DNA from 3 places in the Rhizobium sp. BK112 genome. Region 2 is predicted to be linked to each of the others. Evidence: predicted binding sites of a transcription regulator. Region 2 holds the regulator's gene; each other region holds the start of a gene.
The links. Region 2 encodes LexA, which represses DNA repair genes until DNA is damaged. Its sites were predicted from a motif close to TGTTCNNNNTGTGTTCNG; they were not measured.
Positions count from the first base shown of each region.

Region 1: a site for LexA is predicted at 1,312-1,329, ahead of FHT75_RS06635 (PA0069 family radical SAM protein). Genes of this name have one in related genera too.
Region 3: a site for LexA is predicted at 1,387-1,404, ahead of FHT75_RS14040 (YifB family Mg chelatase-like AAA ATPase). Genes of this name have one in related genera too.

Region 1 is NZ_JACHYZ010000002.1:296,350-298,617, reverse strand. Features, by position in the region: gene moaB (molybdenum cofactor biosynthesis protein B) at 1-214, shown strand, start outside; gene FHT75_RS06645 (hypothetical protein) at 237-551, opposite strand; gene FHT75_RS06640 (glycosyltransferase family 2 protein) at 740-1,258, opposite strand; gene FHT75_RS06635 (PA0069 family radical SAM protein) at 1,398-2,268, shown strand, end outside.
Region 2 is NZ_JACHYZ010000005.1:182,293-184,560, forward strand. Features, by position in the region: gene FHT75_RS16275 (VOC family protein) at 1-651, opposite strand, end outside; gene lexA (transcriptional repressor LexA) at 849-1,568, shown strand; gene FHT75_RS16285 (ComEC/Rec2 family competence protein) at 1,549-2,268, opposite strand, start outside.
Region 3 is NZ_JACHYZ010000004.1:284,878-287,145, forward strand. Features, by position in the region: gene FHT75_RS14040 (YifB family Mg chelatase-like AAA ATPase) at 1-1,309, opposite strand, end outside; gene gshB (glutathione synthase) at 1,482-2,268, opposite strand, start outside.

The DNA.
Region 1 (2,268 bases), on a different contig from region 2:
CGAGAAGATCGGCACGGCGACGATCCAATCGCGCGCCACGGCAGGCGTTGCCAATGCCACCTTCATCTTCGCGCTGCCGGGTTCGCCCGGCGCCTGCCGGGATGCCTGGGACGGCATTCTGAAAGGCCAACTCGACTACCGCAGCGTGCCGTGCAATTTCGTCGAGATCATGCCGCGGCTGGACGAGCACCTGAAACGCGGCGCGACGAAGTAGACTGCCTGCAAGAGCGGCATTCCTATGTGGCCAGGCCCGGCAGGACGGGCATGGTATCCCAGCTATCACCCGACAGCAGAATGCAGCTTACGCCGTGAACATCCGTGACGATGAGGGTCCAGGTGCCGCTTTCGGCGGCATAGACCTCAAGAATGGCGTTCTGGTTGATCAGTCCGACTGCCGTGAGCTTTTCGGCGAAGTTCTTGTCCAGGAAATTGACGATTTCGGGTCGGCCTGCGCAACTGCGCATCATCTGCGATGCTGCCGAATGCGGATGCGCGATCACCAATATCGGCAATATGACGGCCAGCAGGCCGTAGATCATACCGCGTGTCATGACGCACCTCCTTTCGCCGGGTACCCGGCAGAAGAGGAGATTGTCGCTGACCTGTTCTGCCGTTCACCGGCATTCCATGGCCATTCCGTTGCGAAGCGCGGCGCTTCGACGGCGCCATGTTTGAATTATAGCGCGAAATCCTATTGGGCGCCATCTTTTGCGCGAGCGGTGGGAGAGGATCGCGGCAGCTACCGTGCGGCGCGGGCGACCCAGGACGGAATGAGCTCGCTCGCCAGCCGCCGCGGTTTCTGGCCCTTGACGAATTCGGCAAGCCGCATGCCGCTTTTGGCGGTGGCGAGTGCCAGCTTTTTCGGCACCAGGAAACCGAGTTCCAGCGGCGGTACGGCCCGGCCGACACGCTGGAAGAACGGGCGGCGATAGCCCCTCGACGCGGTGAAGCGCGCCGGCAGCTTGTTCAGCGCCACATATTCGGCGATCTCATCGATCCAGCCCGCCTGCGGTCTGGCGCCCGGCTCGACGAAGAGCAGCCATTCGCCGCGCGCCGAGCGGACGATGTCCTTGATATCCCATTGCGAATGGAAGCGGCAGCCGGCAGCGTCGGCCACCCGTGAGGTGCCGTCGCGAGAGCCGTGATCGAGCACGATCACATCGCTCACCAGCCCCTCCACTGCGCCTGCCACCAAGACCGATAAAGTCTGCGCCAGTTCAGATTCCTGATCCTGACATTCGAGAACAACCGTCAACATTGACTGTTTATAATGCGCCGCACAAATTTTTGCCAGCGCCGTTTTCCTCATTTTGTTCTTGCATTGTTCTCATTTTGCCGATAGGAATTTAATCAGCAAAACGGGCGGAGGCGATGGCTTTCCGCCACGGGAGAATCCGATGAGAGAGCAGTCCCTGGCAGGGCAGGCCGCATTCGCGCCTGCCAATACGGCAGATATTGCCGATGCGATGATCGTTTCCTCGGGTCTAAGGGTCGAGGTCGATCGGCGGCGCGGGCGTGGGGCGGGATTGAACCCGACGGGGCGGTTCGAAGCGCTGCAGCGGGAGACCTTCGACGATGGCTGGCAGACATGGGAAGAACTGCCGCCGTTCAAGACGGAAGTGCAGGTCGAGAAGCCGCGCACGGCCATCACCCGCAACGAATCGCCGGATATTTCCTTCGACCGTTCGATCAATCCCTATCGCGGCTGCGAACATGGCTGCATCTATTGTTTCGCCCGGCCGACGCATGCCTATATGGGGCTTTCCGCAGGGCTCGATTTCGAGACGAAGCTGTTTGCCAAGCCCGATGCGGCAAAGTTGCTGGAGCGGGAGCTCGCCAAACCCGGCTACAAGGTGCGGGTGATCGCCATCGGCACCAATACCGACCCCTATCAGCCGATCGAAAAGGAATGGCGCATCATGCGCGGCATCCTCGAGGTCTTGAACAAGGCAAACCATCCAGTCTCGATCGTCACCAAATCGGCGATGATCCTGCGTGATCTCGACATTCTGCGGGAGATGGCAAGCAAGAACCTGGTGCGCGTCGGCATCTCCGTGACCACGCTGGATCGCAAGCTTGCCCGGACGATGGAGCCGCGGGCCGCAACACCGCCGCGGCGGCTGGAGACGATCCACACCCTTGCCGAAGCCGGCATCCAGACGGCTGTGATGGCCGCCCCGCTGATCCCGGCGCTGAACGATCACGAGTTGGAGCGCATTCTCGAATCGGCCAAGGCTGCCGGCGCCGCCGAGGCGAGCTATGTCATCC
Region 2 (2,268 bases):
GATCTTGACGCCGAAACCGGTGTTCTCGACTGCCGATTGCGCGCTGGCAAGACTGACGAAGGCGGCGAAGGCAGCCGCATCGGGCGCGCAAAGCACCACCTCGGCAATGCCGGTGACGCCATTGGCATGCGCCTCCAGCGCGCCGCGGTCGGCCGGCAGCGGATTGACGCGCTCGACGGTGAAGAGAAAGAGATCGGGCGCGCGCAGGTCGCCGGCAAAGGCCAGCCTGAAGCCGGCAATGCTCTCAGAACCATCCGGCATCGTCATCGGCCGGCTGAACGCCAGCATCTCGCCGGCGCTCGCTCCGTCGCCGACGAAATTCCGATGATCGATATCGGCATCCTCGCTGCCGAAGGCCACCGCCGAAAGCCCTTCCTCGCCGCAGCGGAATCGGAAGGCGCGGTTGCGGGCGGTGAAGACATTGCCTTGCCGCGCCGATGCTTCACTTTCCCTAACGCTCGCAATCCCGAGCGGCTCCAGATAGGTCTTATCGGCAAAAAAGACGCAGGCATTCTCCGTTCCGAAGGGATGACGCGCATCGGCGGCAACGGTAAAGCCCAGCTTGCCGAGCCTCTCGCGCGCCAGATCGATATTGACGACCGGCAGCACGACATGATCCAGCGGGCGTGGTTTGGCGGAATGCTCGTTCATGGTATCCCCTCTCCTCACACGGCAGAGATGTGCGACAGTGCCGCGCAAGGCAAGACTTGTCGGCCAATCCGGCGAATGAAAATAAAAATCTCAACGAGTTGGCGCCAAGTTTTACGGAAATTTAGCTACTTGCGGAACACATATGGAACATATAGTGTCTGTTCTGGATTTGTTTCAATCACGGGGTCACAACGTCGATGCTCACGCGCAAACAACAGGAGCTTCTCCTCTTCATTCATGAGCGCATGAAGGAATCCGGCGTTCCGCCGTCTTTCGACGAAATGAAGGACGCCCTGGATCTCGCTTCGAAGTCCGGGATTCACCGGCTGATTACTGCGCTCGAGGAGCGTGGCTTCATTCGCCGCCTACCGAACCGGGCCCGCGCACTCGAGGTCATCAAGCTTCCGGAGGCCTATAGCCCCAGCATCCAGCCCCGGCGCGGCTTTTCGCCGAGCGTCATTGAGGGCAGCCTGGGCAAGCCCCAGCCGGTCGCCACTCCCGCTCCTGCAAAACCCGTCGCCGACAATGGCAACTCAGTCTCCGTGCCGGTCATGGGCCGGATCGCCGCCGGCGTTCCGATCTCGGCAATCCAGAACAACACCCACGACATCGTCGTTCCGGCCGATATGCTCGGCTCCGGTGAACACTACGCGCTGGAGGTCAAGGGTGATTCGATGATCGACGCCGGCATTTTCGACGGCGACACCGTGATCATCCGCAATGGCAGCACCGCAAGCCCTGGCGACATCGTCGTTGCTCTCGTCGACGACGAAGAAGCGACGCTCAAACGCTTCCGCCGCAAGGGCGCCTCGATCGCGCTGGAAGCGGCCAACCCGGCTTACGAGACCCGGATCTTCGGGCCAGACCGCGTCAAGGTGCAGGGCAAACTCGTCGGCCTTATTCGCCGCTATCACTGACACCCTGCAGGCCGGTTTCGACAAAGCTGTTGCTGCGCCAGTCATAGGCGCGATGGCGGATCCATGGCCGCCACAGATCATCGAATGCGGTTGTGACCTCCATGCCGGCCTCCGCGAACCGCAGCTCGACGGAACCGGTCCGGCGCAACGTCTCGCCGGTGAAGAGCGTCGCGCCTGAGCGGCAGCTGTTGAAACGCAGGCGGACCGACGTTACCACGATATCGGCCGCATCGCAGGCCGGAGCGAGATAGGCGGCGTTGTCGATGACGGCGACCACATGACCGTTGCCAAGCCTTGATATGCACCAGGCCTTCTTGACGCAGGAAAAGCGGTTTGCGTCACCGCCGGCTGCAGCCGCCCGCATCGCCGCCCTCGCTTCGTTCTGCTGATCGCGGGAGAGCTTGACGCGGCGGTCCTCTCCCGCTGGCGGGACAGCAGGACCATCCAGCATCTTCGGCGGGTCATGCGCCGGCAGGACCAGCGCGCGCTGCCATTGGTCGAAGATGAAATCCGGCGGGTTTTCACGGTTGGAGGCCATTGCCGCCGCCTCGACGACCGCGACGAGACTGCCATCTTCCGAAATCACCAGATCCGGCGGCCGGGGAACCGGCAGAAGCAGCAGGATGAGCGTTGCGACTGACATGATCGACGTGCCCATATGGCGCAGCCGAGTGCGGAGCAGCGTCAGCAGCAGGAAGCC
Region 3 (2,268 bases), on a different contig from region 2:
AGCAGCGGGCATTGGTGCCGATGCCTTTTGCGCCGGCACTTTCGAAGCGCTCCTGCTGGATCTCGCGGGCGCGGGCGACGCGGCGGGCGACGTCGGCGCTGCTTTCGGCCGCCATCGGCCGGATGAGATCGGCGGCGGAGACGGCCGGCACGTCGATGCGGATATCGATGCGGTCCATCAGCGGGCCGGAGATGCGGGCCTGGTAATCGCTCATGCAGCGCGGGCCGCGGGCGCAGCTATGACCGGGCTCGCCGGCCATGCCGCAGCGGCAGGGGTTCATTGCCGCGATCAGCTGGAATTTCGCCGGATAGGAAACGCGGTGATTGGCACGCGCGATGACGCACTCGCCGCCTTCGAGCGGCTGGCGCAGCGCATCGAGCGCCTGCGGCGTGAACTCTGGAAATTCGTCGAGAAACAGCACGCCGTGATGGGCAAGCGAGGCTTCGCCCGGACGGGCGCGCAGGCCGCCGCCGACGAGGGCGGCCATGGTGGCGGAATGATGCGGGGTGCGGAAGGGCCGGCGGTCGGAAAGCTTGCCGCCGGAGAGCTGGCCGGCGATCGAGTGGACCATCGACACCTCCAGCAGTTCGGCGGCCGAAAGCGGCGGCAGGATCGACGGCAGCCTGGCCGCCAGCATCGACTTGCCGGAGCCGGGAGGCCCGACCATCAGGAGATTATGGCCGCCGGCGGCTGCGACCTCCAGCGCCCGCTTGGCGCTTTCCTGGCCCTTGATCTCGGCAAGGTCCGGCAGGTTGGCGGCATTGGCGCGGATCGACGGCTCAGGCCTCGACAGCACTTGCGTGCCGCGGAAATGATTGGCAAGGGCAATCAGGCTGCGAGGGGCGAGAATATCGACATCGGCGCCCGCCCAGGCGGCTTCGGCGCCGCTTTCGGCCGGGCAGATCAGCCCCTTGCCGAGCGCATTGGCGCCGATCGCGGCCGGCAGCGCGCCTGCGATGGCGGCGATCGTGCCATCGAGGTTGAGCTCGCCGACGACGACAAAATCCGACAGGGCATCGGCGGGAATGGCGCCGAGGGCGGCCATCAAGGCAAGGGCGATCGGCAGATCGAAATGCGAGCCCTCCTTCGGCAGATCGGCAGGCGCCAGATTGACGGTTACCCGCTTGGCCGGCAGCGCCAGGCCGGAGGCATGGAGGGCCGCCTGCACGCGCTCACGGCTCTCGGCCACCGCCTTGTCGGGCAGGCCGACGATCTGCATGCCGACTTTGCCGGGCGCGACCATGACCTGGACCTCAACCGGCACGCCTTCGATGCCCTGGAATGCCACCGTGCTGACACGCGCGACCATAAACCCATCCCCTTGCCGCAAACTCTTATACCGCCCCCGGCCCTTGAAAGCCAACGGTTGCAATCTGGCATGGAAGCAGGAATAAAACAAGAACAATCAAGGAACATATCTGGATATCCGCGGCGACCGGGTTGTACCCGGCCGCGGGATCAAAACGGGCATGATTTGCCGGTCAGCCGCGTTTGCGTTCGATCGCATCCCAGAGCAGGCTTGATATATCGGCGCCGCCGAACTTCTTGACCTCGCGGATGCCCGTGGGCGAGGTGACGTTGATCTCGGTCATGTAATCGCCGATCACGTCGATGCCGACGAGCAGGAAGCCGCGTTCTCTCAGCGCCGGGCCGATGCGGGCGCAGATTTCCTGCTCGCGCGACGTTAGTTCGGTCGCCTCGGCGCGGCCGCCGACATGCATGTTGGAGCGGCTGTCGTGCTCGGCCGGGACGCGGTTGATGGCGCCGGCAAATTCACCGTCGACCAGGATGATGCGTTTGTCGCCCTTGCGCACATCGGGCAGATATTGCTGGGCGATGAAGGGTTCGCGGAACAGCTGGCCGAACATCTCCAGCAGCGAGGAGAGGTTGCGGTCGTCGCGGGTTGAATGAAAGACGCCGGCGCCGCCATTGCCGTAGAGCGGCTTCAGGATGATATCGCCCATCTCGTCGCGGAAACGGCGGATCTCGGCCGGGTCCTTGGTGATCAGCGTCTTCGGCATCAGGTCGGAAAATTCGGTGACGAAGATCTTCTCCGGCGAATTGCGCACCCAGGCCGGATCGTTGACGACCAGCGTCTTCGGGTGAATGCGCTCGAGCAGATGCGTCGAGGTGATATAGGCCATGTCGAAGGGCGGGTCCTGGCGCAGCAGCACGACATCCATGGTCGCGAGATCGACGCGCTCCGGCGCGCCAAGCTCGAAGTGATCGCCCCTGACGTCGCGCAGCAGCATCGGCTCGACGCTGGCA